One region of the Halomonas elongata DSM 2581 genome, then DNA from elsewhere that is predicted to be linked to it. Evidence: predicted binding sites of a transcription regulator. Region 1 holds the regulator's gene; each other region holds the start of a gene.
The links. Region 1 encodes sigma-54, which starts transcription at its own class of promoters, with help from an activator protein. Its sites were predicted from a motif close to TGGCACNNNNNTTGCTNT; they were not measured.

Region 1 (10,065 bases):
CCATCTGCACCAGGGCATCTCGCACAAGCTTCCCGTACTGCGCCAGCTCTGCGAACGGCTCGGCATCGAGCTCGACCAGGTCGCCTATTGCGGCGACGACATGCCCGACCTCGCCGCCATCCATCAGTCCGGCGTCGGCATCAGCGTGCCCGGTGCGCCGAGTTATATCCGCCAACACGCCGACTGGGTCACCGAACGCCCCGGCGGGCACGGCGCCGTGCGCGAGATCTGCGATGCCCTGCTGCAGGCCCAGGGGCAATGGGATGCCATACTCGATAGCTACTTGAACGATCGGGCCTGACCCCATGCAACTGCCGCGCCCCGGTTTTCGTACCTGGCTCTTTTTGCTGCTGCTGGTTCTCGGCGGCGGCCTGGCCCTGCTCGACTCGCGCAACGACGGCACCCCGGGCCCGGTGCCCCAGGATGCCGCTGGCGAGCCGGACTATTACCTGGAAGACGTCGAGGCGACGCGCTTCGATGCCGAAGGCTATCCGCACCAACGGCTCATCACCCCACGCCTGGTGCACACCCCCATCGACGACGTCACGCGCCTGGAAAGCCCGAACGTGAAGCTGCGCGACGACGGAGGCCGGCACTGGACCGCCCGCGCCGAGCGGGGGCGCCTGGAAACGGGCGGCAATCCCCTGATACTCAGCGGCGACGTGCGGCTCGAAGCGCCCGAAGAACACTGGCAACTGACCACCCAGGAGCTGCACTACGATGCCGACACCGGCCACGCCTGGAGCGAAACGCCGGCCACGCTGAGTCAGCCGCCCCAGTCGATGCAGGGCGAGCGTTTCGACGCCTGGCTTCATGACAATCGCGCCCGACTGACCGACAATGTCCGCGGCCACCATCCGCCGGCAACCGACGAGGACCCCGAGCCATGACGCGACCGACTCTCGCCGCCCTACTGGGCCTGACACTGGCCATGCTGACGCTCGTCACCTCCCAGGCACAGGCACTCGAGGGCGACGCCAGCGCGCCGATCCAGGTCGAGGCCGATCGCCTGGACCTCGACGACCGGGCCGGCACCGCCGTCTACCAGGGCAACGTGCGCATTCAGCAGGGCAGCATGCTGCTGACCGGCGCACGGGTGGAAATCCGCCGCAACGACGCCGGCCAGCTGTCCCAGGCCATTGCCACCGGCCAGCGCGCCTACATCGAACAGCAACCCGCTCCCGACGAATCCGTGGTACGCGGCTGGGGGCAGCGCATCGTCTACCACGTCGCCGAGCGCCGCATGGAGCTCATCGACCAGGCCGAACTGCACCGGGGCGGCGACACCTTCAACGGTGGCTATCTGGAATACTTCCTCGACCGCCGCGTCGTCCAGGCACGCTCTGCCGCCGAGGGCGTCGAAGGCAACCAGCGAGTACGCATGACCCTGGAGCCCGAGAAGCAGGATTCTCAATGAAGACACTCCATGCACGCCACCTGGCAAAGAGCTACAAGGGCCGCCGCGTGGTCCACGACATCAGCCTGGAGATCGATCAGGGCCGCATCATCGGCCTGCTCGGCCCCAACGGGGCCGGCAAGACCACGTCCTTCTACATGATCGTGGGGCTGGTTCGTGCCGATGCCGGGCAAGTCGCCATCGGTGACCGGGACCTGTCCGGCGCCGCCATGCACGAGCGCGCCCGCGCCGGCATCGGCTACCTGCCTCAGGAAGCCTCGATCTTTCGCAAGCTCAGCGTGGCCGACAACATCATGGCCATCCTCGAGACCCGCAAGGATCTCGATCGAGCCGGCCGTCGCGCCCAACTGGAATCGCTGCTGGAAGACTTCCACATCACTCACATCCGCAACAACGCCGGCATGAGCCTGTCCGGTGGCGAACGTCGTCGAGTGGAAATCGCCCGCGCCCTGGCCACCGAACCCGACTTCATTCTCCTGGACGAACCCTTCGCGGGCGTGGATCCCATTTCCGTCGGCGAAATCAAGGGTATCATCCGCCAGCTCAAGGCCCGCGGCATCGGCGTGCTGATCACCGACCACAACGTCCGCGAGACCCTCGATATCTGCGACGGCGCCTACATCGTCGGCGACGGCCAGATCATCGCCGAGGGCAACGCCGAGGCGATCCTCGCCAACCAGCAGGTGCGCGATGTCTATCTGGGACAGGACTTCCGACTCTGATCCATGCCGGTCACTGTCCGGCATGGCGCCCCTCACCCATCTTTCCCCAGTCTGTCTGATCACAACAAGCTGATATAAGGAATGCTTTATCGCCAAGGCACGAAAATTGCCAATGGCATGATAATTGCTTGAACAAGGGCTTGCATGCGCCGCGACAGCGGACTAGGGTGGGGTTTTCTCGCACGTTGAGCGGATCTCTTTTCCTATGGCCATGAAGGCTTCCCTGCAACTGCGGCTCGGCACCCAGCTCACTATGACACCTCAGCTGCAGCAGGCCATTGCCCTGCTGCAGCTTTCCACCCTCGACCTGCGCCAGGAAGTCCAGCAGGCCCTGGAATCCAACCCCATGCTGGAGCTCGACGAGGACTTCGGCGAGCTGGCGGTCGGCGAGACGGCCGAGGACGACTGGGCCAGCGAGATTCCCGATGAACTGACCGTCGACAGCGACTGGTCCGACACCTATCAGGACGCCGGCCTGGGAAGCCTGAGCGGCTCGGGCAGCGGCGAGGCCCCCGATTTCGAACGCCAGGCAGCCGGCCAGAGCCTGCAGGGTCACCTGGCCTGGCAGTTGGCCATGAGCGGCCTCGAGGAACGTGCCTCGCGTATCGCCGAAAGCCTGATCGATGCGGTGAACGACGACGGCTACCTGGACCAGCCCCTGGACGACATCCGCGAGGGCCTGCGCGACCAAGGGCTGGAGGGACCGTCCAGCCGCGAGGTCGAAGCCGTACTGCTGCGCGTACAGCAATTCGAACCCACCGGCGTCTTCGCTCGCGACCTGCGGGAATGCCTGATGCTGCAACTCGCCGCCCTGCCCCAGGACACCCCCTGGCTTCCACAGGCCCGGCGCCTGGCCCGCCAGTTTCTCGAGGCCCTGGCCGGTGATGACCGACGCCTGCTGAAACGGCGCCTCGGCCTGGACGACGAAGCCCTCGACGAAGTGATCTCCCTGATCAGAGGACTCGATCCACGCCCGGGCAGCACCTTCGCCAGCGGCAGCGACGACTATGTCATCCCCGATCTCATCGCCCGGCGCGACGAACAGGGCTGGCAGGTCGAGCTCAACCCCGAGGCCATGCCGAGACTGCGCATTCAGCCCGACTACGCCGCCCTGATCCGGCGCGCCGACAAGAGCCAGGACAACCAGTTTCTCAAGGATCACCTGCAGGAAGCGCGCTGGTTGCTCAAGAGCCTGTCCAGCCGCAACGACACCCTGCTGCGGGTCGGCCACGAGATCATGGTCCGCCAGCTGGATTTCCTGGAACACGGCGAGGAGGCCATGAAGCCGCTGATCCTGGCCGATATCGCCCAGGCCGTGGAAATGCACGAATCGACCATCTCGCGGGTGACCACCCAGAAATACATCCACACGCCGCGCGGCGTGTTCGAGCTCAAGTACTTCTTCTCCAGTCATGTCGGCGGTGGCGACGACGCCCATTCCAGCACCGCCATCCGCGCCCGGATCCGCAAGCTCATCCAGGAGGAACCGGCCCGCAAACCGCTCTCCGACAACAAGCTCGTCACCCTGCTCGCCGAGGAAGGCATCGAAGTGGCGCGACGCACCGTGGCCAAGTATCGCGAAGCGATGAACATCCCGTCCTCGAGCCAACGCAAGCGCCTTCGCTGACCTCCCGAACCGGGGCGCGAAAGGCGCTTTACACAGGGGGTTTGCTCGACTCCAAAAAGGGTTACAATCGAGGCACAATCCCAGGAGCAAGGAGCGTGTCATGCAAGTCAACCTCACCGGCCATCATGTGGAATTGACCGACGCCCTGCGTGACTATGTCCAAGAGAAACTCGCGCGCCTCGAACGTCATTACGACAACATCACCACCGTGCAAGTCACGCTCTCCGTGGAGAAGGAACGCCAACAAGCTGCCTGTACCCTGCATGCTGCCGGTGCCGACCTGCATGCCGAAGCAATGGACGGCGACATGTACGCCGCCATCGACGCCCTCGCCGACAAGCTCGATCGCCAGTTGGTGAAACACAAGGAAAAATCCCAGGCGCGCGCCCAGGGCGCCGCCGGCGCACGCTGACCCGTCATGTCTCTGGAAACCATACTGCCCCCCGAGCGCACCCTGTTCGATGTGCCCGGGGGGAGCAAGAAGCGCGTGCTGGAATTCTTCAGCACCTTCATCGCCCAGAACACACCCAGCCTGGATAGCCAGGAGGTCTTCAGCCGTCTGATCGGTCGGGAGCGCCTGGGCAGCACGGGCATCGGGCACGGGGTCGCCATTCCCCATTCCCGCAACCCTCACTGCAAGGCCCCCATCGCCGGCTTCTTGAAGCTCGCCGAACCGATCGACTTCGATGCCGTCGACGGCGACCCCGTCGACCTGGTGTTCGTCCTGCTGGTTCCCGAACAGGCCGACGACGCCCACCTGGCGCTGCTCGGCCAGGTCGCCGCCGTGATGAACGACGCCGACACGCGCAACGCCCTGCGTCGCGCAGACAGCCAACAGGCCCTGCACGAACGGCTCATCGAGGCGATTCGCCGACAGGCATCGGCCGAGCCCAACTGACGCAACCCCAGCGGCCTCGCCCGGCCAGCCTTCGACCAGGAGACCGCCATGCAGATCGTGATCATCAGTGGCCGTTCAGGCTCGGGCAAGTCGATCGCCCTGCAGGCCCTGGAGGATCTCGGCTTCTACGCCATCGACAACCTTCCGGCCATGCTGCTCGGCTCGCTGGCCGAAGAGTTGCGTGATGGCCAGGCACGCAAGTGCATCGCCGTCAGCATCGATGCCCGCAACCTGCCGCATGCCCTGCAGCGCTTCCCGACCCTGCTGCATGAGCTGCGCGACCGTGGCATCGAATGTCAGGTGGTCTACCTGACCACCGACGCGCGTATCCTGATCGAGCGCTACTCGACCACCCGGCGACGTCATCCACTGACCCGCAACAACCGGATGACGCTGGCCGAAGCCATCGAGCAGGAAGAAGCCTCCCTGGCGGACATTCGCGACCTCGCCGACCTGGTGATCGACACCTCGCGACTCTCGGTACATGAACTGCGTGGCCGCATCGCCGACCAACTGGCCGACCGTGGCCAGGAAACCCTGACCCTGACCATCGAATCCTTCGGCTTCAAGCGAGGCGTGCCCCTCGACGCCGATATCGTCTTCGACGCGCGCTGCCTGCCGAATCCCTACTGGGATCCCTCGCTGCGCGACGCCACTGGACGCGACGAGAATGTCATCGCCTTTCTCGAAAGCTACCCGATGGTCGAGGAGATGCGTCAGGACATCCTTGCCTGGGTGGAACGCTGGCTGCCCCGCTACCAGGCCAGCCAGCGCAGCTATCTGACCGTGGCCGTCGGCTGTACCGGCGGCCAACATCGTTCGGTCTACCTGGCCGAGCGTCTTGCCCACGATCTCGCCAGCCAGCAATCCGGCGTTCGGCTGCGCCACCGAGAACTCGGCATCCACCTCAGCCGCCTCCCCCCGGAAGCGGCCCTCGAACAAGACGACCACGACCACGAAAAGGAATCCTGAGTCCGTGCCGAGTCGCAAGCTCACCCTGATCAACAAGCGCGGCCTGCACGCCCGCGCCGCCACCCGCCTGGTACAGTGCTGCCAGCCCTACAACGCCAGTGTCACCGTCTGCCACGGCGGCCAGCGGGCCGATGCCACCAACATCATGTCACTGCTGATGCTCGCCGCCCCCTGCGGCACCGAACTGACGCTGGAAGCCGAAGGCGACGACAGCGAAGCGGTTCTGGACGCCCTCGAGGCACTGTTCAACGCCCGGTTCGACGAAGAAGCCTGACAGCCGTAAGCCGTCCAGAAAATACTCCCGAAAACAAGGTTTTTTGTTTTTTCTTACAGCTTAAAGCTTACAGCTCCGGGCGAAGCCCGGTTATAGCTTACAGCTCCCGGCGCAGCCGGGCCGGGCTTCATCCCCCCGCGACGGTCATTTCGTCGATCAGCCAGCTGCCGGTATGAATGCTGCCTCGGGTATCGATGTCGTCGCCGACGCCGATCAGTCCCTGGAACATCGTCTCGAGATTGCCGGCGATGGTGAACTCTTCCACGGGATGCTGGATCCGGCCGTCCTCGACCCAGAAACCGGCGGCGCCGCGGGAATAATCCCCGGTCACGCCATTGACGCCCTGCCCCATCAGCTCGGTCACCAGCACACCGCGATCCATCCGCGCCAGCAGTGTCTCGAGCGACTCCAGGGGTGCTGCGATGCGCAGGTTGCGGGCACCGCCGGCATTGCCGGTGGTCGACATGCCCAGGCGACGCGCGCTATAGGCGGAAAGCAGGTAGCTGGCCAGGCGCCCCTGGTCGACGAAGACATTGTCACGCGTCTGGACGCCGTCGGCATCGAAAGGGCTACTGGCCATGGCACCGACTTCCATCGGGCGCTCGCTCAACGAGAACCACTCCGGGAACAGCATGGTGTTCAGGCGTTCGCACAGGAAGGAAGACTGGCGATACAAGGCACCGCCGGCAATGGCGCCCATCAGATGTCCGACCAGCCCTGAGGCCAGCGAAGGATCGAACAACACCGGCATGCGGCCGGTGGCCGGACGCCCGGCTCCCAGACGCTGCAGGGTACGCTGAGCCGCGCTTTCCCCCACGGCGGCGGGATCGCGCAGAGCCCGCGGATCGCGCGCCGTGGTGTAGTCGTAGTCGCGCTGCATGCCCGCGTCATCCTCGGCAATCAGCAGGCATGACAGCGAGTGTCGGCTGCCGCGCTGCCCGCCCAGGAAACCGTGACTGTTGGCGTAGACATGAACGCCCTCGCCGCTGGACAGGCTGGCGCCCTCGGAACTGCGGATTCCCTCGACGCCCCGACCGGCATTCTCGCAGGTCAGGGCCAGCTCGATGGCCTCCTCGGTGGACAGCGGCCAGGGGTGGTGCACGTCGAGATCCGGGAAACGAGTGGCCATCAGCTCGGCATCCGCCAGGCCGGCGGCCGGATCCTCGCCGGTATAGCGCGCAATGGCCAACGCCTTCTCGACCACATCGCGCACCGAGGCCTCGCTGGCGTCGGAGGACGAGGCACTCCCCTTGCGCTGGCCCACGTAGACGGTCACCGCGATGCCCTGGTCCCGCGACAGCTCCACGGTTTCCACATCGCCCTCGCGCACGCTGACGCCGATGCCCTGATCGACGCTGGCGCCCACCTCGCAGGCATCGGCCCCCAATCGGCGTGCCAACGCCAGGGCCGCTTCGGCGCGGGTTTCCAGCAGGGCCTGCTGATCGGCGGCATCGAAAGCCTGTGTCATCGATCTGTCTCCTCACTCGGCCGACCCTCGGGGCCGGCACTTCACAATAGCGTGGTTGTCCAGCCCACGGCGACGGGCTGGTATACTGGGCCGATGCGCACGCCCCGACGTTGACAACCCAAGTTTCATAACCCCAGGACACGGCATGACCCAGGACGATTCCTTCCCGGCCGACGAGCGGCCCAGCAAGTCCCAGCTCAAGCGCGAGATGCACGCCCTCCAGGCACTCGGCGAGCGGCTCATCGCCATGAACGAGAGCGAGCGGGCTCGCTTTCCCCTCTCCGACGAGCTCTTGGCCGCCATCGAGGAAACCGGCCGCATTCGCGCCCGGGAGGCTCGCCGGCGTCACATGCAATACGTCGGCAAGCTGATGCGTCGCGAAGATCTCGACGGCATCCAGGCGGTGTTCGACGAAATCGACCGCGAACAACTGCAACGCGACCACGCCTTCCACCGCCTCGAGAAATGGCGGGACCGGCTGATCGACGAAGGCGACGACGCCGTTGCAGACTTCATCGAGGCCTACCCCGATACCGACCGCCAGGCCCTGCGCCAGTTGATTCGCAACGCCCGTCGCGAACGCGACCAGGGCAAGCCCCCCACCAACGCCCGCCGGCTGTTCAAGCTGATCCGCGAAACCGCGGGAGTATAAGCCGTAAGCCGTAAGCCGTAAGCCGTAAGCCGTAAGCCGGCCAGAGAATCCCCCCGAAGCTTCCGGGAACAAGGTTTTTTGTTACAGCTTAAAGCTTATAGCTTACAGCTCCGGGCGAAGCCCGGAAGGTCAGGATTGCGTCCCGCCGACGGTCAGCTCATCCAGCTTGAGAGTGGGCTGGCCCACCCCGACCGGTACGCCCTGGCCTTCCTTGCCGCAGACCCCGATACCGGTATCCAGTTCCATGTCGTGGCCGATCATCGACACCCGGCCCATGGCTTCCGGACCGTTGCCGATCAGGGTCGCGCCCTTCACCGGCGCGGTGATGCGACCGCCCTCGATCAGGTAGGCCTCGCTGGCCGAGAACACGAACTTGCCGGAGGTGATGTCCACCTGGCCGCCGCCGAAGCTCACCGCGTAGATCCCGCGATCGACGCTGCCGATGATATCGGCGGGATCGTCCTGGCCGGCCTGCATGTAGGTATTGGTCATGCGCGGCATCGGCAGGTGGGCGAAGGACTCGCGACGCGCGTTGCCGGTCGGCGCCATGCCCATCAGGCGCGCATTGAGCTTGTCCTGCATGTAGCCGGTGAGGATGCCATCCTCGATCAGCGTCGTGCACTGCCCCGGCGTGCCTTCGTCGTCGACGCTCATCGAGCCGCGACGATCGGCCAGGGTCGCGTCGTCGACCACGGTAACGCCGGGGGCGGCCACGCGCTCGCCCAGGCGGCCGGCAAAGGCGGAGCTGCCCTTGCGATTGAAATCGCCCTCGAGACCATGACCCACCGCCTCGTGGAGCAGGATCCCCGGCCAACCGGCTCCCAGGACCACCGGCATCTGTCCGGCCGGCGCATCGACCGCCTCCAGGTTGACCAGCGCCTGGCGCACGGCCTCCTTGGCGAATCGTTCGGCGACATTGTCGTCGCGCAGCCGGGACATGGGATAACGCCCGCCGCCGCCGGCGCTACCGCGCTCGCGGCGTCCATTGCGCACCACGATGACGCTGACGTTGAAGCGCACCAGGGGACGGATATCCACCGCCTGGGTGCCATCGCTGGCCCGCACCAGTACCACTTCGTGAACGCCGGTCAGCGAGGCGCTGACCTGTTCCACGGCCGGATCGGCCGCACGGGCCACGCGATCGGCCAGCTTGAGCATGGCGATCTTGTCCTCGGCGGACAGGCCGGTCAACGGATCGACGCCGGCATAACGCGCCTCGGCATCCACCTGGATGCGTGGCGCCGTCGCCAGACGCTTGCCGCTTCTGACGATGCCCGACGCCGTACGACCGGTCTCGGCCAGGGCATCGGCGGTGATCTGGTTGGAGTAGGCAAACCCCGTCTTCTCGCCGGCCATGGCACGCACGCCGACGCCACCGTCGATGTTATAGCTGGCCTCCTTGACTTCTCCGTCCTCGAGCGACCAGCCCTCATGCCAGCTGCGCTGGAAATAGAGATCGGCATAATCGATGCCAGGCCCCATGGCCTGGCCGAGCCCGGCATCCAGGGTGTCGAGATCGAGACCACCGGGCGCGAGCAGTATCTCGCCGGCCTGATCGAGCATGGAAGACGTCTGTGATGTCATTCGGCACTTTCCAGAGAGATGTGCGGCGAGGTCCATGGGCCCCGCACGCGATAGTGAATTCGGGTCACGCGGTCGATGACATCGCCGAAGATCTTGTCGGCGACGAATAGCGCACCACCTACCACCGGGGCGCCGGCGATCACCGCCGCCAGGGGCAGGTTGTTGCTCACGGGCACTGTGACGCCGAGCCGCTGATCGAGTTCCCGGCGCACCAGGTCGACACTGCCCTCCAGCGTGAAATGGGTGGCGGCGCCATCGATCGTCACCGGGCCGCGCGTTTCCAGTACCCCACCATACAGGGTTGCGTTGCCTCTGACACGGTCGAAGGCAGTACCACGGCCGGTGACATCGGAGAAGTCCAGCCGCAGGCGGCGCAGGAGGTTGTCCACGTTCAGCAGTCCAACCAGCCGGGCCGAGGGCGAATCGAGATTGACGAAGCGCCCATCGCGCA
Region 2 (10,065 bases), 390 kb from region 1:
GCGTCAGATCGGAAAGCTCCGGGCTGAAGGTCGCCGACAGATTGTCGCCGCCGGATTCGACCAGCACCAGCTCGAGCCCCGGATGGCGGGCCTGGAGATCGTCGATGGCGGCGAGGTTCATCGAGGCATCCTCGCGGATCGCGGTATGCGGACAACCGCCGGTCTCGACCCCGAGAATCCGTTCGGCGGGCAGCGCCTGGTGGTGCGTCAGGAAGTCGGCATCCTCGCGGGTGTAGATATCGTTGGTCACCACGGCGAGGTCGTAGTGATCGCGCAATGCCAGGCAGAGCTGCTTGAGCAGTGCCGTCTTGCCGGAGCCCACCGGACCACCAACGCCTACACGAAGGCAATGTTTCATCTCGTTTTCTCCTTGGCCGTCAGGGCGGCTCTGTCAGGTTTGCGGTGCAGCCAGGCCGGCCGCTGCCGAATCCACCTCGCGTGGCCGCTGGTGACTCGGTCGAGGCGACGCGGTCGATCTTCAGGGAGGAAGATCGAGGAAAGCCGGCACAGGGCGGTGCCGTCTTTCCGACCGCAGGAGACCGAGCGAGGCGCCAGGGTTTCGGACGCGGGGCGTGGTGAGCGCAGTGCGCTGGCCTGGCGGCTTCCATCTGTCAACTTCGAAACAACCGCGAATACTGGGTCTCGTGCAGGGCACTGGCGAGCGCCAGGCCGGGCAGAGCCGGCCCCAGCTCATCGTCAGGCAACCTCGACGCCGCCTCGACCGCCCGGGCCAGGGCGGGCCGCATGCGCTCGATGATGCGCTGGGCCGCCGTCTGCCCCAGAGGCAAGGCCTTGCAGGCCACCGCCAGCTGGTTCTCGAGCCAGGCCCAGGCGAAGCCCAGCAGCGCCTCCCGCTCGGTAATCCCGCGTCGCCAGGCTGCCAGGCCGAACATCACCACATAGCCCGGCGTCTCCGGGGGCCCAGGCGCTGCCGGCAAGAGCTCCAGGTTGCCCAGCAGCCGCACCAGCGCCGCCCCCAGGCGGCGCTCTTCCTCGAGCAGTTCCCGGGTCTCGCGATTGGCCTGCAACCAGTCGTTCCAGTACGTCAACGCCGCCGCGTCGCCGCCCTCCCAGGCCCGCATGACACGCGCCAGCACCGGCAGGTCACAGTGCGTCAGCCCATCGTCGAGCACGCCCTGCACCCAGGCCTCGAGACTTTCCTCATCATTCACCCAGCCGAGTTCGAAGGCGCTCTCCAAACCCTGCGACCAGGCGAAGGCACCGATCGGCAACGCCGGGCTGACCAGTTGCAGCAACCCCGCCAGGGCCAGCGGATCGCGATGGCCGGCTTCAATGGACATGATCGTGACCGTGATGATGACCGGCTGCGCCATAGGCGCCAGGCTCGGGATCGAACGGCGCCACGTGGCGCTCGAGCCGCGCGCCGAGCCGCTCGGCCAGTTCTTCCAGCACATGATCCGGCGGGAAGCGCACGAAGCCACCGCGCTCGTTCTCGCCCAGCGCCAGTTGCACATGGCGGTTGCCCAGGTGATAGGCGAGCCTGGCCAGCGGCAGGCCGGCACCGACCCAGGCCGTGACCACCGGCTCGTCAGCCGCCTGGACCATCACGATCTCTCCGCTCTCGGCACGCAGGCCATCGCCATCGCGCAGCACCGAGCCGCGATCCAGGAACAACCCCAGCTCACGGCCGCCATCGCTGGTCGCCTTGAGCCGCCCCCGGGTACGCGACTCGAACGGCAAGGTCAGGGTGTCACTCGCCCGCGCCGTCTCGATGGGCCCCAGGCGTTCGGTCAGTTTCAACATCAATTCACCCTCGATTTCGGGCCTCGAGCTTTGAGCCCGTAGCTCGTTGCTCAGAACAAGTGGTAACGCTGGGCCAGCGGCAGCTCGGTGGCCGGCTCGCAGGTCAGCAGTTCGCCGTCGGCCCGCACCTCATAGGTCTGGGGGTCGACCTGCAGATCGGGACAGGCCTCGTTGAGCTTCATGTCGGACTTGCGCACGCTGCGTACGTCGCGACAGGCGGCGAGTTCGCTGGCCAGGCCCAGTTTTTCCCTGATGCCGGCGTCCAGAGCCGCCTGGCTGACGAAGGTCCGTCGGGTCTGGCTGGCCGCCCGACCCAGGGCGCCGAACATCGGCCGGTAATGCACAGGTTGGGGTGTGGGGATCGAGCCGTTGGGATCGCCCATGGGCGCCAGGGCGATCATGCCACCCTTGAGAACCAGCGCCGGCTTGACGCCGAAGAAGGCCGGGTCCCACAGCACCAGGTCTGCCAGCTTGCCGACCTCCACCGAGCCCACCTCGTGCGCGATGCCATGCGTCAATGCCGGATTGATGGTGGTCTTGGCGATATAGCGACGCGCCCGCAGATTGTCGGCGCCACGTTCGACGTCTTCCGGCAGCAGGCCACGCTGCACCTTCATCTTGTGCGCGGTCTGCCAGGTCCGGCAGATCACCTCGCCGACCCGCCCCATGGCCTGGGCATCGGAGGCGATCATCGAAATCACGCCCATATCGTGAAGGATGTCCTCGGCGGCAATGGTTTCGCGGCGGATCCGCGAGTCGGCGAAGGCCACGTCCTCGGGAATGTTGGGATCGAGGTGATGGCACACCATCAACATGTCCAGGTGCTCGTCGATGGTGTTGATCGTATAGGGCCGCGTGGGGTTGGTGGAGGACGGCAGCACATAGGGCTTGGCGCAGGCAGTGAGGATATCCGGCGCATGGCCGCCGCCCGCCCCTTCGGTATGGTAGGTGTGGATGCAGCGTTCCTTGAAGGCAGCGAGCGTGTCCTCCACGAAACCCGATTCGTTCAGGGTATCGGTGTGGATCGCCACCTGGACGTCGTAGCGCTCGGCCACCGCCAGGCAGTTGTCGATGGACGCCGGCGTGGTGCCCCAGTCCTCGTGCAGCTTGAGCCCCATGGCGCCGGCCTCGAGCTGAGCCTCCAGGGCCCCCGGCAGGCTGGCGTTGCCCTTGCCGAGCAGGCCGATGTTCATGGGCAGGTCATCCACGGCCTGGAGCATCTTGCCGATGTGCCAAGCGCCCGGCGTGCAGGTAGTGGCGTTGGACCCCGTGGCCGGCCCCGTGCCGCCACCCAGCATGGTGGTGACACCGCTGGCCAGCGCCTCCTCCACCTGCTGCGGGCAGATGAAATGAATATGCGAGTCGATGTGACCGGCGGTGAGAATCTTGCCCTCGCCGGCGATCACCTCGGTGCCGGGGCCGATGACGATCTCGACATCGGGCTGGGTATCGGGATTGCCGGCCTTGCCGATGGCGGCGATGCGACCGTCCTGGAGCCCCACGTCCGCCTTGACGATGCCCCACCAGTCGAGGATCAGGGCATTGGTGATCACGGTATCCATCACGGCGGCGTCGTGACGCTGACTCTGGCCCATGCCATCGCGGATCACCTTGCCGCCGCCGAACTTGACCTCGTCGCCGTAATGGGTGGCGTCGCGCTCCACCTCGATCCACAGCTCGGTGTCACCCAGGCGTACCCGGTCGCCCACCGTGGGGCCGTACATGTCGGCATAGGCCTGGCGGCTGATGCGATTCGGAGAGCGGTTGGAAGATGTCATGACTGGCCTCCCTGATCATCGGCGTCCAGCGCGCCCATCACTTCGCCGCGAAAACCGTAGATATGGCGGCGACCGGTAAACGGAATGAGCGTCACCTCGCGACTCTGGCCCGGCTCGAAGCGGATCGCCGTACCGGCGGCCACGTCGAGTCGATAACCGCGCGCCTTCTCGCGCTCGAAGACCAGCGCCGGATTGACCTCGGCAAAGTGATAATGGGAACCGACCTGAACCGGCCGGTCGCCGGTATTGGCGACTTCGACGGTAACGCGCTCGCGCCCCTCGCAGAGCGCGATCTCGCCGTCCTGAAGCTGGTATTCACCGGGAATCATGGAACTCATCCTTTGCAGCCAGTTTTAGACGATGGGGTTATGTACGGTCACGAGCTTGGTGCCGTCGGGGAAGGTCGCCTCCACCTGCACCTCATCGACCATCTCGGCCACCCCCTCCATGACATCGTCGCGGCCCAGGATCTCGCGACCGTAGCCCATCAGTTCGGCCACCGTGCGTCCGTCGCGGGCACCCTCCAGGATCTCGAAGCTGATCAGTGCCACCGCCTCGGGATAGTTGAGCTTGAGCCCGCGCGCCCGGCGGCGCTCGGCCAACTGCGCCGCCGAGAACAACAGCAGCTTGTCCTTGTCGCGTGGGGTCAGTTCCATAGCGATCTCCTCAAGATGTAAAGACGGCGCTTCGCGCCCGGGAAGCGCGGCTAACGCCGCTGGAAGAGTGAAGAACGGCGCCAAGCGCCTCCAAGAGGGAAAACCCCTCGACCGAGGAGGAAGCAGCAACATGCCGACTTTCCTCTTGCTCCTGTCCTCTTACCTCTTTCTTCTTACTTCTTCCCTCTTCCATTCAAGTCCTCCAGATCCGCGGCTCGCGGGCCTCACGCCCCGCCAACCGGGGGCGCAGTATTTCCCAGGCGCGCCGACACAGCTCCCAGGCCTCGTTGCGCGAATTCCCCAGGTAACGCAGCAGCAGGACGTCATTGCGCAGCGTGACCGCCCAGCGCGATGAGGCCGTCAACCCATCTCGCAGGGCCGTGATGGCGTCGTCCGCATCGTCGAGGCCTACCGTCCAGAGCGAGGCCTGAACCGTGGCGCCACCCTGCCCCCAGTAACCGCCAAAGCGAGGATGCTCGGGCTCCAAAGGCTGGCGCTCCAGCCATAACGGCCGTCCTGCCCGGGTCAGGTGAAAGCGCTGTTCCAGGCACCCACTGGCGAAGGGCAAATCGCTGGCCGGACGCCCCAGTGCCAGTACCTCCCAGCCCAGGCAGCGGGCCTGGTCGCTGAGCTCTATGGTCGTCGTCTGCCGGCCCCGGGAACCGTCGAAGGCGATCGTTTCCTGGGGCAGCCACTCGAGGATGGCGTCGTCTTCCACCCGCAGCCGGGTGTTCTGCTCCCAGGTAACGGCGTGGCTATCGGCCCGGTAGAGCTTGTTGGCGGCCGGGGTCGTCAGCAACGCCCGGGCACCGGCCGACACCTCGACATCGATGTTCAGCGAGTCGCCACTGACCACCCCTCCGGGCGGATGCAACAGGTAGACGTGGCAAGCCTCTGCACCACCCTCCGGATAGAAGGGTCGCTGTACGCGCAATGGCCCCTGGTGACGCGCCCGCGCCAGGCGGGTATGACCATCCGCACGAGCATCGAACCCCAGTTCCAGCGAGGCGGCCCAGCGGCGTTCGGCATCGAAACGGTGACCGGACTCGCCAGGCGAAGGAATGGCGTGCGGAATGGCCGTCATTGACTAGAGTCCTGTGTATCCGGTGGCGATCATTGCCTCATACCGAGCAAGTCGCGTACCAATCTGGTGAAGACACAAAAAAACCATTTTTAATCATAGAGTTATTTTGTACACAGACAGGTATCCAGATACCTGCATGCACCACAGCGGCCAGTGAAAAGACAGCCGTTCGCACCACTCGAGTGCGCATCGACACCATCTGCACCGGCACAGGGCAAAACGCCCGCCGCGGTCGAAACCGTGGCGGGCGCTCGTGGCTCGTGGCTCGTAGCTCGTAGCTCGTAGCTCGTAGCTCGTAGCTCGTAGCTCCCGAGCCTAGACGGTCAGATGCTCCTTGATCAGCGTATCGGAAAGCTCGCCGATTTCTCCCCCGGCCACCGACCGTCCGCGATCCAGGATGGCGAAACGATCGGCGTACTTACGCGCAAAAGGCAGTTTCTGTTCCACCAGCAGCACGGTCAGGCCGTCCTCGGCAATCAGCCGGCGGATCACCTCGCCGATCTGGGTGACGATATTGGGCTGGATGCCCTCTCCCGGCTCGTCGAGAATCAGCAGGCGCGGCTCCAGCACCAGGGCGCGCCCGATGGCCAGTTGCTGCTGCTGGCCGCCGGAGAGATCGCCACCGCGGCGATGGCGCATTTCGGCCAGCACCGGGAAGAGTTCATGAATGCGCTCGGGAATCGACTTGCGGCCGTCGCCGCGCGCGGCCAGGCCGGTACGCAGATTTTCCTCGACCGTGAGCAGCGGAAAGATCTGTCGGCCCTGGGGCACATAGCCGATGCCCAGTCGCGAGCGCTCCTCCACGCGCTTGCGGGTCAATTCCACGTCGTCGGCGTAGCGGATACTGCCGGAGGCCGTGGCCACTTCGCCCATGACCGCCTTCATCAGCGTGGTCTTGCCGACCCCATTGCGTCCCATCACGCAGGTGCACTGCCCTGCCGGCACCTCGAGGTCGAGATCCCAGAGGGTGTGGCTCTCGCCGTAGTACTGGTTGAGCGTGTCGATGCTCAGCATCAGGCGACCTCCTCCTCGGTTCCCAGGTACACCTCGACCACCTTGGGATCGCTGGCGACCCGGTCCATGCTGCCCTCGGCCAGCACGCTGCCCTGGTGCAGCACCGTCACGGTGCGCGCGATGGAACGCACGAAGCCCATGTCATGCTCGACGACCACCACCGACTGCTTGCCCTTGCCGGCCAGGCCGGTGAGCAACTCGGCGGTGCGTTCCATCTCCTGCTCGGTCATGCCGGCCACCGGCTCGTCCACCAGCAGCAGGCGTGGCCGCTGCATCAGCAGCATGCCGATCTCCAGCCACTGCTTCTGGCCGTGGGACAGGATGCCCGCCGGAGCATGACGCAGCTCGATGAGGCCGATGGTCGCCAGCACCTCCTCGATGCGCTCGCATACCTCGCCGGTCAAACGCGCGGTCAGCGTGGGCAGGATGCGCTTGTCGGCGGCCATGGCCAGTTCCAGGTTCTCGAACACCGTCAATGCCTCGAACACCGTGGGTTTCTGGAACTTGCGGCCGATACCGAGACTGGCGATCTCCGGTTCGTTCATGGTCAGCAGGTCGTGACGGCTGCCGAACCACGCCGAGCCGGTATCGGGTCGGGTCTTGCCGGTGATGATGTCCATCATGGTGGTCTTGCCGGCCCCATTGGGACCGATGATGCAGCGCAGTTCACCGTCGTCGATGGTCAGGTTGAGGGCATCGATGGCCTTGAAGCCGTCGAAGCTGACGCTGACGTCTTCCAGATAGAGGATGGGCCCGTGGCGCACGTCCACCGGAGACGCCGCCGGCGCCAGAAAGTCGAAGACGCGATCGCGATCGGCCAGGGATTGCAGGAAACTCATGTGGCAGCCTCCCCTGCGGTCGGTTGTGATGTTGCGGCACGACGCCGGGGGCGCAGGCGCAGCAAGCCGGCAATTCCCCTGGGCAGGAAGACGGTGACCAGCACGAACATGCCGCCCAGGGCGAACAGCCAGGCATCGGGCATCACCCCGGTGAATACCGTCTTGGCATAGTTGACCAGCAGCGCGCCGATCACCGCCCCGTAGAGGGTCGCGCGGCCGCCCAGCGCCACCCACAGCACCACCTCGATGGAGAAGATCGGCGAGAACTCGCTGGGATTGATGATGCCCACCTGGGGCACGTAGAGGGCGCCGGCCAGCCCGGCGAGCATCGCCGAGACCACGAAGACGAACAGCTGGAAACGCTCGACCCGATAGCCCAGAAAGCGGGCTCGCGCCTCGGCATCGCGGCAGGCCACGCTGACCCGGCCCAGCTTGCTGGCGACGATCGCCCGGCACAGCACATAGCCCAACGCCAGGGCAACGCCGGTGGCGAGGAACAGTCCCAGCCGGGTGGCGTCGCTTCTCAGATCGAAGCCCAGCAACTCGCGGAAATCGGTGAGGCCGTTGTTGCCGCCGAAGCCCATCTCGTTGCGAAAGAAGGCCAGCATCAGGGCGAAGGTCATGGCCTGGGTGATGATCGACAGATACACCCCGGTGACCCGCGAGCGAAATGCCAGAAAGCCGAACACCAGCGCCAAAAGGCCCGGCGCCAGAAACACCATCAGAAAGGCGAACCACGGCATGTCGAAGCCCAGCCAGTACCAGGGCAGGCTGTCCCAGTCCAGGAACACCATGAAATCCGGCAGCACCGGGTCACCGTAGGTGCCCCGATCACCGATCTGGCGCATCAGGTACATGCCCATGGCATAGCCGCCCAGGGCGAAGAAGGCGCCATGGCCGAGACTGAGAATGCCCAGATAGCCCCACACCAGATCGACGGCCACCGCCAGCAGTGCATAGCTGAGGTACTTGCCGAGCAGCGTCACCGTATAGGTGGAGACATGCAGCGGATGGTCCGCCGGCACGGCCAGGTTGAGCAACGTCACCAACGCCAGGGCAGCCAGCAGGATGCCGAGGAACAGCCGGGTGGCGCGCTCACGAAAAGGTCTCGTCAACCACATGGCGAATCAGCCCTCCGCTGCCCGGCCCTTCTGCGGAAAGAGTCCGCGGGGGCGCTTCTGGATGAACAGGATGATGAACACGAGCACCACGATCGTGGCCAGCACCGCACCGGCCCAGGGCTCGAGCACCTGGTTGATGACACCCAGCGACAAACCGGCCACCAGGGTTCCCCAGAGATTGCCCACACCGCCGAACACCACCACCATGAAGGAGTCGATGATGTAGTTCTGGCCGAGATTGGGACCGACGTTGGTGAGCTGCGAGAGCGCCACCCCGGCCAGCCCCGCCACCCCGGAGCCCAGGGCGAAGGTCAGGATGTCCACCCGGGTGGCGCGAATGCCCATGGCACGCGCCATGCCGCGATTCTGGGTCACCGCCCGCACCTCCAGGCCCAGGCGGGTACGTCGCATCACCAGCATCAGCGCGGCGAACACCACCAGGGCGAAGCCCAGCACGTAGAGGCGATTGAGCGTCAGCGAGAGGCCCTCGTTGAGCATCAGCGAGCCGCTCATCCACTCCGGCGTGACCACGGTACGGTTCTGCGGCGAGATCACCGTGCGCACCAGTTGTTGCAGGATCAGGCTGACGCCGAAGGTGGCCAGCAGGGTCTCCAGCGGTCGTCCCTTGAGGAACTGGATGACGCCGCGCTCGATGGCCACACCAGCCAGCGCCGCCACCAGAAAGCCGGCGGGGATCGCCAGCAGCAGCGCCAGGCCGGGCTGGCCGGGCAGCAGTTGCTGCATGGCCCAGGTGGTGTAGGCGCCGAGCATTATCAGTTCGCCGTGGGCCATGTTGATCACTCCCATGACGCCGAAGGTGATCGCCAGGCCGATGGCCGCGAGCACCAGCACCGAGCCCAGCGAGAGACCGAAGTAGAGCGTCTCCAGGCCCCGGTTGAGCGTCATCTTCTGCTCGATAGCGGCCAGGGCCGAGGTCGCGGCGGCGGCGAGTTCCGGGTCCTCGCTGCGACTGGCGACATTCAGCGCCGCGCGTACCCGCGAATTCAGGCTGCCGCTCAGGGTTTCCACCGCTGCGACCTCGCCCGCTTCCAGGCGCTGGATGGCCAGGGCCTGCTCGAGCAGGCGACGCACTTCGGCGTCCTCCTCACCTTCGATGACCGCCCGGATCGGCTCGACCAGGCCGGCATCGACATCGCCAAGCAGCGCTCTGGCCGCCTCGCGACGTTCGGCGACTTCATCGGCATGCAGGTCGAGCACCGCCAGCGCGCCCTGCAACTGGCCGCGCAGGGCATTGTTGATGCCGATGCGGTCGAGTTCGCGGCGCGACATCTCGCCGGCATCCTCGAAGCTCAGCGCATCGACCACCGGCCAGTTGCGGCCGCGGTTCTCGACGACCACGACAAAGCGGCGGGTGTCCTTGTGGCGCTGCAGCTTGCCGCCGAGCAGCGCCTCGAGCCAGCGGCGACTGCGCGCGTCGCCGCTTTCGATGATGGCCTCGATCGCCTCGCCCTTCTCGGCGTAGGAGGCGGTAGCGAGGGGATCCAGCAGGGCCTGACCGGGATCGTCCTGCGCCTGTGCAGCCAGCGGCAGGCCGCACAGCAGGCACAGGCACAGCAGGCCTGACAGGAAGCGTGGGAGCATCCTCATTGGCGTGTCCTGTTATTCGACATCTTGCGAAAGGCTGGGCTTAGGAAAGGCTGGGCTTAGCCGTCGACAGGCCTACGTGAGGGCGCTGTGAACCCATCCCTGGGCGCTACATCTGCCATCCATGGCAGATGACCCTCACTACGCCCTGTCCCCGACGCCCAGCATCGGGCATCCAGATCGGGGTGTTATTCGGACGCCTCT
Region 3 (10,065 bases), 920 kb from region 1:
TGTTCAAGACCTGCATCACGGTGATGGTCGGCGGTCTCTATGATGAAGGCGATCCCCGCCGCGACGGCGGTTTCGCGATCTTCTACATGGGTATCAACATCGGCGGGCTACTCGCACCGCTGTTCACCGGCCTGCTGATGCGCGAACACGGCTGGCACTGGGGCTTCGGCATCGGCGGGCTCGGCATGCTGGCGGCCCTTTTGATCTTCCGCCTGTGGGCGATCCCCGCCATGCGCCGTTCCGACACCCTGCGCGGTCGCGAGGCCAGCTGGGACGCACCGGCCGTGCGTCGGCGTGGCGTGGGCCGGGTCGTCGCCGCCCTGTCCGCCCTGACGGCACTATTCGTGGCGCTGGTCGCCACCGGCGTGATCACCCTGGATCCCGTCGCCATCGCCGAGGGCATGACCAGCGTGATCATCGTCTGTGCGCTGGCCTTCTTCATCTACCTGCTGTGTTTCGCCGGCCTCGACAATCGCGAGCGCGCCCGCGTGGTGGTGGCCTTCCTGCTGATCGTGGCCTCGGCCTTCTTCTGGGCCTCCTTCGAGCAGCAGCCCACCTCCTACAACCTGTTCGCCCACGACTATACCGACCGCGCGCTGTTCGGCTGGGAGATCCCCACCGTCTGGTTCCAGTCGTTCAATGCGATCTTCATCGTCCTGCTCGGCCCGCTGTTCGGCTGGCTGTGGCCGGCCCTCGGGCGCCGTGGCCTGGAACCGAGCAGTGCCGCCAAGTTCACGCTTGGCCTGCTGTTCGCCGCCGCCGGCTTCGGCCTGATGATGCTGGCCGCCCGGCAGGTGATCAGCGGCGACACTCTGGTCTCGCCGTTGTGGATCACCGCCAGCCTCCTGCTGCTGACTCTCGGCGAGATGTGCCTGAGCCCGGTGGGTCTCTCGACCATGAGCGAGCTGGCGCCGATGCGTATTCGCGGCCAGTTGATGGGCCTGTGGTTCACCTCGCTGGCGCTCGGCAACCTGGTGGCCGGCCTGATCGGCGGTCACGTCAACGCCGATGAACTCCAGCAGCTGCCCGACCTGTTCGGCCGCTCGGCCCTCGCCCTGGTGCTGTGCGCACTCGTCCTGGCGCTGCTGACACCGCTCATCAAGCGTATGCTCAAGGGTGGAATGAACGCCGAGCCGACACAGCCCACTCACTCAACCGGAGCCTGATCCATGTCCCGTGAAGCCCCTACTTCCCCGGCAGAGCGCCTGGCCGCCCTGCGCGATGCCATGCGCGAGCACGACATTGACGCCTGGTGGCTGCCCTCCTCCGATCCGCACAATTCCGAGTACCTGCCGGAGCATTGGGCCGGCCGGGCCTGGCTGTCCGGCTTCGACGGCTCGGTGGGCACCCTGGTGGTCACCCGGCATGCCGCCGGCGTCTGGGTCGACAGCCGCTACTGGGTTCAGGCCGAGGAGCAACTGGCCGGCAGCGGCATCGAGCTGATGAAGCTGCACCCCGGCCAGGGCGATGCGCCCATGCAATGGCTGGCCGAAAATCTCGAATCCGGCGCTACCCTGGGCTTCGACGCCAATGTCGTCACCCTGGCCAGCGCCCGGCGCCTGGAAGAGGCGCTGTCGCCGGCCGGCATTCGACTGCGCGGCGATCTGGACCTGCTCGACAGCATCTGGCCGGATCGCCCCTCGCTGCCCAAGGCGCCGCTCTACGCCCACGACAGCACCTACCTGGACGAGAGCCGCGCCGAGCGTCTGGCCCGGGTGCGCGAGGCCATGGCCGAGCACGAGGCCGACTGGCACCCGATCTCGACCCTCGACGACATCGCCTGGCTGACCCAGCTGCGCGGCGACGATGTGGATTTCAATCCGGTCTTCCTCGCCCATCTGTTGATCGGTCGCGAGACGGCCACCCTGTTCGTCGCCCCCGGCAAGCTCGACGACACCCTGCGCGAATCGCTCGCCGGCGACGGCATCCAGGTCGCGCCCTATGCCGACTGGGCATCACGGCTGGCCGAGTTGCCCGAGACGTCACGCGTGCTGGTCGACCCGGCACGCCTCACCCTCGGCACCCGCCAGGCCCTGCCGGACGGCGCCACCCTGGTCGAGGCCTTCCAGCCCAGCACCCTGGCCAAGGGCCGCAAGAGCGACAGCGACCTGGAGCACGTTCGCCACGCCATGGAGGAAGACGGCGCGGCACTCTGCGAGTTCTTCGCCTGGCTGGAAGACGCCCTGGCCCGGGGCGAGACCGTCACCGAGCTGACCGTCGACGACAAGCTGACCGCCGCCCGCGCGGCACGCCCGGGCTTCGTCAGCCGCAGCTTCTCCACCATCGCCGCCTTCAATGCCAACGGCGCCCTGCCGCACTACCACGCCACGCCGGAGGCCCATGCCACCATCGAAGGCAACGGCCTGCTGCTGATCGACTCCGGCGGCCAGTATCCGGGCGGTACCACCGACATCACCCGCGTGGTCCCGGTGGGCGAGATCGACGCCGCGCATCGCGATGACTACACCCTGGTGCTCAAGGGCACCATCGCGCTGTCCCGGGCGCACTTCCCGCGCGGCATTCCCTCGGCGCAGCTCGATGCCATCGCCCGCGCACCGCTGTGGACCAGCGGACGCGACTACGGCCACGGTACCGGCCATGGCGTGGGCTATTTCCTCAACGTCCACGAAGGCCCGCAGGTCATCGCCTGGCACGCCCCGGTGGCAGCGCATACCGCCATGCAGCCCGGCATGATCACCTCCATCGAGCCCGGTGTGTATCGCCCCGGCAAGTGGGGCATTCGTATCGAGAACCTGGTGGCCAACCGTCCCGCCGCCGAGAGCGAGTTCGGCGACTTCCTGCGTTTCGAGACCCTGACGCTGTGCCCCATCGACACCCGCTGCATCGAGCCTTCCCTGCTCGACGCAAGCGAGATCGACTGGCTCGACGCCTACCACGCCGAAGTGCGTGAGCGCCTCGCGCCCAAGCTCGAGGGCGACGCCCTGGCCTGGCTCGAGAAGCGCACCCAACCGCTCGCACGCGGCTGATCGGGCGCATATGACGAAGGGCGCCGGCCTCGCCGGCGGGCGCCCTCGTGCCGCGTCGACGGCATCGGGTCTTCTTCCCTTCATCCAACCGTCATGGCTCGTCTGTTCCAATCCTTGGGCTATTCGTCATGCCAAAAGGAAAAGGGATGTCATTCAAGCCATTGTCTCTTGCCGGTCTGCTGGGGCTGAGCTCCGGTGTCCTGGCGTTCGGCCAGCCTGCACTGGCAGCCCAGACGTTCAACCGCATTGCCTCCTTTTCGGTCGCCAAGAACCTGGAAGAAGGTGCCGCCCCCGACAGCGTCACGTCGGCGGAGATCATCACCGCCAGCGCCGACGGCAATACCCTGATCTACTCCGACAGCCCGCATGGCGGCATCGGTTTCATCGACATCACCGATCCGGCCGCGCCACAAGCGGGAGGCTTCATGGCGATGCAGGGAGAGCCGACTTCGGTCTCGGCCCTGCACGGTGTGGCACTGGTGGGAATCAATACCTCGGAGAGCTACACTAGTCCCAGCGGCGAGCTGCGCGCGATCGACGTGGCGGACCAGCAGCCGATCCGCTCCTGCCAACTGGGCGGACAACCCGACTCCGTCGCCATATCGCCCGACGACGGCTGGGCCGCCATCGCCATCGAGAACGAGCGCGACGAGGATGCCAATGACGGCCGCATACCTCAGATGCCGGCCGGCTATCTGATGATCTTCCCGCTCGAGCAAGGCGTTCCCGATTGCGACAACGGCCGCAAGGTGGCCCTGACCGGCCTTGCCGAGATCGCACCTTCAGACCCGGAACCGGAATTCGTCGACATCAACGACGACAACCGGATCGCCGTCACGCTGCAGGAGAACAACCACGTCGTGATCGTCGATGCCGCCAGCGGTCGAGTAGTCAGCGACTTCTCCGCGGGTACCGTCGATCTCGCCGACATCGACACGGCGGAAGATGGACGCCTGTCGTTCGACGAGCGGCTACAAGGCATCAAGCGCGAGCCCGATGCCGTCCACTGGCTGGATACCGAACGCCTGGTGACGGCCAATGAAGGCGATTACGAAGGCGGCTCCCGCGGCTTCACCATCTTCAACGCGGATGGCAGCGTGGCCCATGAGTCCGGGGCTGCGTTCGAGCATGCCGTGGCCGCCGCCGGGCACTATCCGGAAGGACGCTCCGACGCGAAGGGCGTCGAGCCGGAAGGGCTGGAAGTCGGCACCTATGACGGTCAGCGCTATATCTTCGTGCTCTCGGAGCGCGGCTCGGTCGTCGGCGTCTACCGCGATACCGGAGAGGCGCCGGAACTGGTGCAGCTTCTGCCCTCCGGCAGCGGCCCGGAAGGCGCGGTCGCGATTCCCGGGCGGCAACTGCTCGCCACCTCCAACGAAGAAGATCTCGGAGCGGATGGCGGGCCACTCAGCCACGTGATGATCTATCAGCGCGCCGAGGGCGACGCCGCTTATCCGGAAATCACCGCCGCGCTCGATGCAGATGGCAAGCCGATCACCGGCTGGGGTGCGCTTTCCGCCCTGGCCAGCGACCCCGAAGACGCCGACCGCCTGTATGCGGTCAACGATTCGGCCTATGCCAATGCACCGACGATCTACACCATCGACAAGGCCTCGCAGCCGGCGCGCATCACGGCCGCCAGCGTGGTCACCCGCGATGGCGAGCCTGCCACCGGACTCGATCTCGAAGGGATCGCCCCGGATGGCGCCGGTGGCTTCTGGCTGGCCAACGAGGGCAACGCCGAGAAGGAGATTCCCCACGCCCTGCTGCATGTCGACAGCCAGGGAGCGATCCAGGCACAGGTCCCGCTGCCCGAATCGGTCCTCGAGCGCCAGACGCGCTATGGTGCCGAAGGCATCGTACGGATCGACGGCAAGCTCTGGGTGGCCCTGCAGCGCCCCTGGCAGGGCGATCCGGAGAATACCGCCATGCTGCTCGCCTACGATCCCGCAACGCAGCAGTGGGGCGGCGTGCGCTACCCGCTGGATAGGCCGCAAGGCGACGGCTGGGTCGGCCTCTCGGATCTCGCCGCCAAGGACGATGCGCTCTATCTGATCGAGCGCGACAATCAGGTCGGCGAAGCCGCGCACATCAAGCAGGTCACGCGCGTCGCCTTCGACCAGCTCCAGCCCGCCGAGCTGGGTGGCGAGCTGCCTACCGTGCGCAAAGACGTCGTTCTCGATCTGATACCGCTGCTGCGCGACACGGGCGGCTATGTCCTGGAAAAGGTCGAAGGGCTGACCTTCGACGCCGCCGGACAAGCCTATGTGGTCACCGATAACGACGGCGTGGACGACGCCTCCGGCGAAACCCGCTTCTTCCCGGTCGCACTCGACTAAAAGCCACGAGTTTCGAGCCACGAGATCCGAGCAACCCCACCCCCGCTACTCAGAGGGTCACCGATGAGAGTGGGGGTTCAGCCCGTAGCTCAATCCTCCGCCATTTCCGGCATCAGCGTCTTGAGCTTGCGGGTCAGGGTGTTGCGCCCCCAGCCCAGCAGTTCGGCGGCTTCGCCCTTGCGTCCGCCGGTATGCTTGAGCGCGGTCTCGATGAGGATCTTCTCGAAATCCGGGACCGCCTCTTCCAGCAGGTGGGTATGGCCGGCGGCCAGGGCACGATCCGCCCAATCGCGGAAGGCCAGACGCCAGTCGCCCGAGGCGCCACCACCCTCCCCGTCGCGCAGTTCGGGCGGCAGGTCCTCCACCAGCACCTCGCGCCCGGAGGCCATCACCGTCAGCCAACGGCAGGTGTTCTCGAGCTGACGCACGTTGCCCGGCCAGGCCAGACGGGTCAGGTGCTCCTCGGCTTCCTCGGTCAGCACCTTGACGTCGGTGGCCAGTTCCTTGGCGGCCTCGGCGAGGAAATGACGCGCCAGGCGAGGAATGTCCTCGCGCCGATCGGCAAGCTTCGGCAGGTGGATGCGAATCACGTTGAGGCGATGGAAGAGATCCTCGCGAAAACGCCCGTCGTCGACCAGTTCCTCGAGGTGCTGGTGGGTGGCGGCGATGATGCGCACATCCACCTTGACCGGCGTATGGCCGCCGACCCGATAGAACTCGCCATCGGCCAGCACCCGCAGCAAGCGGGTCTGGGTTTCGGCGGGCATGTCGCCGATCTCGTCGAGGAACAGGGTGCCGCCATCGGCCTGTTCGAAACGTCCCTGCCGCTGGGCCGTGGCACCGGTGAAGGCGCCCTTTTCATGACCGAACAACTCGGATTCGATCAGATCGCGGGGAATCGCCGCCATGTTCAGGGCGATGAAGGGCCGGCTGCCCCGAGGGCTGTGCTGATGCAGCGCCTGGGCCACGCGCTCCTTGCCGGTGCCCGACTCACCGTTGATCAGCACCGTGATGTGCGACTGAGCGAGCCGGCCGATGGCGCGAAACACCTCCTGCATGGCCGGCGCCTCGCCGATGATCTCGGTCTCGAGGCCTTCCGGGGGCGTGACCGGCCGCTGGCGTTCCCGGGCATGGGCCACGGCGCGGCGCACCAGGGCCAGCGCCTCGTCGACGTCGAAGGGCTTGGGCAGATATTCGAAAGCTCCGCCCTGATAGGAGGCCACGGCGCTGTCGAGATCCGAATGCGCGGTCATCACGATCACCGGCAGATCGGGATGCGCCTCCCGCACCCGGGCCATCAAATCCAGGCCGTCGATCCCCGGCATGCGAATGTCAGTGACCAGCACGTCGGGCGGCTCCTCGAGCAGCCGTGGCAGCACCCGATCGGCGCGCTCGACGCATTCGACCTCCAGGTCGGGCTGGGCCAGGGCACGCTCCAGCACCCAGCGGATGGCGCGGTCATCGTCGACGATCATGACGCGAGCGGCTTCACTCATGGGATTTCTCCAGCGGTATCAGCAGGCGGAATTCGGTGTGGCCAGGCGCGGAGTCGCACTCGATCAGCCCCTGGTGCTGATGGAGGATCGACTGGGCGATGGACAGGCCCAGCCCACTGCCCTCGGCACGCCCCGAGACCATCGGATAGAACAGGGTTTCGCGCAGTCGCTCGGGAATGCCCGGACCGTTGTCGATGATCGACACCTCGCAGACCAGCCGATGGCGTTCGGCGCCCAGGGTGAACTGTCGCCGGGCACGGGTTCTCAGCATCAGGCTGGGGGCCGGTACATCGGATTCCGTCATGGCCTCGACGGCATTGCGCGCCACGTTGAGCATGGCCTGGATCATCTGCGACTCGTCGCCGACGAGATCCGGCAGGCTGGGATCGTAATCGCGGATGATCGTCACGCTCGGATGCTCGACGGTGAGCAGCGAACGCACCCGCTCGAGCACCTTGTGGATGTTCAGCGGCTCATGGCGCTCGACCTGATTGGGCCCGAGCATCGCATCCACCATGTCGCGCAGGCGGTCGACCTCTTCGATGATGATCCGGGTGAATTCGGTGAGCTGCGGACTTTCCAGGTCGCGTTCCAGCAACTGGGCCGCACCGCGAATGCCGCCGAGGGGATTCTTGACTTCATGGGCGAGGCCGCGCGCCAGCACCTTGATGGTTTCCTGGCGCGTCTGCAGCGCTTCCTCCCGGGAAATGCGCAGCAGGCGGTCGCGTGGCTCCACTTCCAGCAAGAGCTCGTCCCGGGAAAGCGGCGTGACGGTGTAGTCCACGGTCAGTACATCGCCGGTGACCAGCGTCAGGCGCGCCTCGCGCTGGGTGAAGGGATGAAACTCGTCCCTCGCCTTGGCCAGCAGCTCGCCGATGTCTTCCTCGCCCACGACCAGTTCCGGCAGGGGCTGGCCGGTCACCCGCGAGCGACTCAGCGCCAGCAGCGCCTCGGCCGCCGGATTCATCCACTGCAATCGCAGCCCGCCATCCAGCAAGAGGACGGCAGTGGTGAGGTGTTCCATCAAACGTTGATACATGGACGATCCCGCGATGCACGTAGAAGTTTCCAACTGGAGAAGTCCGGTGCAAGAAGCGCGCCACTTCGGCACGACCGGCATACGGGCGCTGGCGGGCAACAGGCACCGGAACTGTGCACCATCCTAGTGCACTACTATGGTGCATGCACGATCCTGGCCGATCGATGCACCCTCAGCGGTCGTCCTGGCCACGGGAAGCGGGACAATTGGGATTCTGCGGCAGGTTCACGCTGGCCCGCTGCACATGCAGCGTCACCTCGGGCGTGCGGCGTAGCACCCGGCCCCGCTCATCGAGCAGTTCCGCCTGCAAGCGGTGCTCGCCACGCACCAGATTGACGAGTTCGATGACCGGCTCGCGCGCCGCGGGCCTCACGATGTCTCCATCGAGCAGCAGACGCAGCCCGTGCCCTTCACGCAGCGCCGGCCGCAGTTCGAGCCGCACCCGCACCTTGCCGGCGAATCCTGTGGGCAGGGTCGTGTCATCGTCGGGTGCGGCGATCGTGAAGACGTCATACGTCCGGGAGGGTGCATCGCCGGCGGCGTCGCTCGATGCTGCACGAGTCGCCGTTGACGAGGCCGGCAGCGCCGGCACCACACTGATCGGCGCAAGCTCGACCGGCTCGCCGCCACGCGCGGGATCGTCGGTGAAGAACACATGGCCCCGCGCGTCGGTGGTGCGGTAGAGGACCTGCCCGCCCATGGCCTGATTCACCACCACAAGCCACAGCAGTATCGCGATTGTTGGCCTATCCATGAGCCCTTCCCCGGCAGCGGGCATCCTGCCCTTCAACTGGAGATTAGGCACTGCCCGACAGATCAGCGACCTCGCACGCTTTCGGGCAATGTCTCGCGCACAGTCCCTCGCACGAAAAACTCCAGCGTATACATCTCGTGCATAAAAAAGGGCACGCCCGGCAGGCGTGCCCCTTCTCGCTGCAACGCGGCGCCGAAGCGCCGACGATCAGCAGCTGTAGTACATGTCGAACTCGATCGGGTGGGTCGTCATGCGCAGACGCTCGATGTCCTCGGACTTGAGCTCGATGTAGGCATCGATCGTCTCGTCGGTGAAGACGCCGCCCTCGGTCAGGAAGCTGCGATCGGCATCCAGCGCTTCCAGCGCCTGATCGAGGCTCTCGGCCACGGTCGGGATGGCCTTGCCTTCTTCCGGCGGCAGGTCATAGAGGTTCTTGTCCATGGCATCGCCGGGATGGATCTTGTTCTTGATGCCGTCGATGCCGGCCATCAGCATCGCCGCGAAGCACAGGTAGGGGTTGGCGGTCGGGTCCGGGAAGCGGGCCTCGATGCGCTTGCCCTTCGGGCTTGCGGTGTAGGGGATACGGATGGACGCAGAACGGTTGCGCGCACTGTAGGCCAGCATCACCGGCGCCTCGAAACCCGGCACCAGACGCTTGTAGGAGTTGGTCGACGCGTTGGTGAAGGCGTTCAGGGCACGGGCATGCTTGATAATGCCGCCGATGTAGTACAGAGCCATCTCGGAGAGACCAGCGTACTCGTCACCGGCGAACTGGTTCTGGCCGTCCTTCCAGAAGGACTGGTGGACGTGCATGCCGGAACCGTTGTCACCGACCACCGGCTTGGGCATGAAGGTCGCGGTCTTGCCGTAGGCGTGGGCCACGTTGTGCACCACGTACTTCATTTCCTGCAGCTCGTCGGCCTTCTTCACCAGGGTGTTGAACTTGACGCCGATCTCGTTCTGGCCGGCGTTGGACACCTCATGGTGATGCACTTCGACGGTCTGGCCGATGGCCTCCAGGGTGCTGCACATCACGCCACGGATGTCGTGGAAGCTGTCCACCGGCGGTACCGGGAAGTAGCCACCCTTGACCCGCGGACGGTGACCCAGGTTGCCGCCTTCGACGTGGCGGTCGGTGGCCCAGGCACCCTCTTCGGAGGTGATCTTGTACATGGCGCCTTCGGCGTCGGCCTTCCAGTGCACCTCGTCGAAGACGAAGAACTCGGGCTCCGGACCGAAGAAGGCGGTGTCGCCCAGGCCGGAAGACTGCAGATACGCCTCGGCACGCTTGGCGATGGAGCGCGGATCACGCTCATAGCCCTGCATGGTGGCCGGCTCGATGATGTCGCAGCGCAGCACCAGGGTGGCATCTTCGGTGAAGGGGTCGAGGAAGCCGGTGCCGTCCTCCGGACGCAGGATCATGTCCGACTCGTTGATCCCCTTCCAGCCA

Region 2: HELO_RS06965 (urease accessory protein UreD) is a predicted target of sigma-54. The motif match lies at 5,326-5,343, and genes of this name have one in related genera.
Region 3: glnL (nitrogen regulation protein NR(II)) is a predicted target of sigma-54. The motif match lies at 7,907-7,924, and genes of this name have one in related genera.

The regions. Positions count from the first base shown of each region.
Region 1 covers NC_014532.2:1,065,012-1,075,076, reverse strand. The annotation lists gene HELO_RS05010 (KdsC family phosphatase) at 1-301, shown strand, start outside; gene lptC (LPS export ABC transporter periplasmic protein LptC) at 306-890, shown strand; gene lptA (lipopolysaccharide transport periplasmic protein LptA) at 887-1,417, shown strand; gene lptB (LPS export ABC transporter ATP-binding protein) at 1,414-2,139, shown strand; gene HELO_RS04990 (RNA polymerase factor sigma-54) at 2,345-3,766, shown strand; gene hpf (ribosome hibernation-promoting factor, HPF/YfiA family) at 3,867-4,178, shown strand; gene HELO_RS04980 (PTS sugar transporter subunit IIA) at 4,185-4,664, shown strand; gene rapZ (RNase adapter RapZ) at 4,713-5,636, shown strand; gene HELO_RS04970 (HPr family phosphocarrier protein) at 5,641-5,910, shown strand; gene pmbA (metalloprotease PmbA) at 6,038-7,378, opposite strand; gene yjgA (ribosome biogenesis factor YjgA) at 7,524-8,030, shown strand; gene tldD (metalloprotease TldD) at 8,160-9,614, opposite strand; gene HELO_RS04950 (YhdP family protein) at 9,611-10,065, opposite strand, start outside.
Region 2 covers NC_014532.2:1,453,427-1,463,491, reverse strand. The annotation lists gene ureG (urease accessory protein UreG) at 1-358, opposite strand, end outside; gene HELO_RS06990 (urease accessory protein UreF) at 612-1,301, opposite strand; gene ureE (urease accessory protein UreE) at 1,291-1,764, opposite strand; gene ureC (urease subunit alpha) at 1,815-3,542, opposite strand; gene HELO_RS06975 (urease subunit beta) at 3,539-3,871, opposite strand; gene HELO_RS06970 (urease subunit gamma) at 3,896-4,198, opposite strand; gene HELO_RS06965 (urease accessory protein UreD) at 4,392-5,282, opposite strand; gene urtE (urea ABC transporter ATP-binding subunit UrtE) at 5,598-6,296, opposite strand; gene urtD (urea ABC transporter ATP-binding protein UrtD) at 6,296-7,135, opposite strand; gene urtC (urea ABC transporter permease subunit UrtC) at 7,132-8,256, opposite strand; gene urtB (urea ABC transporter permease subunit UrtB) at 8,263-9,864, opposite strand; gene urtA (urea ABC transporter substrate-binding protein) at 10,050-10,065, opposite strand, start outside.
Region 3 covers NC_014532.2:146,223-156,287, reverse strand. The annotation lists gene HELO_RS00680 (peptide MFS transporter) at 1-1,166, shown strand, start outside; gene HELO_RS00675 (aminopeptidase P family protein) at 1,170-2,987, shown strand; gene HELO_RS00670 (esterase-like activity of phytase family protein) at 3,134-5,326, shown strand; gene ntrC (nitrogen regulation protein NR(I)) at 5,416-6,822, opposite strand; gene glnL (nitrogen regulation protein NR(II)) at 6,815-7,861, opposite strand; gene HELO_RS00655 (DUF4124 domain-containing protein) at 8,034-8,615, opposite strand; gene glnA (glutamate--ammonia ligase) at 8,823-10,065, opposite strand, start outside.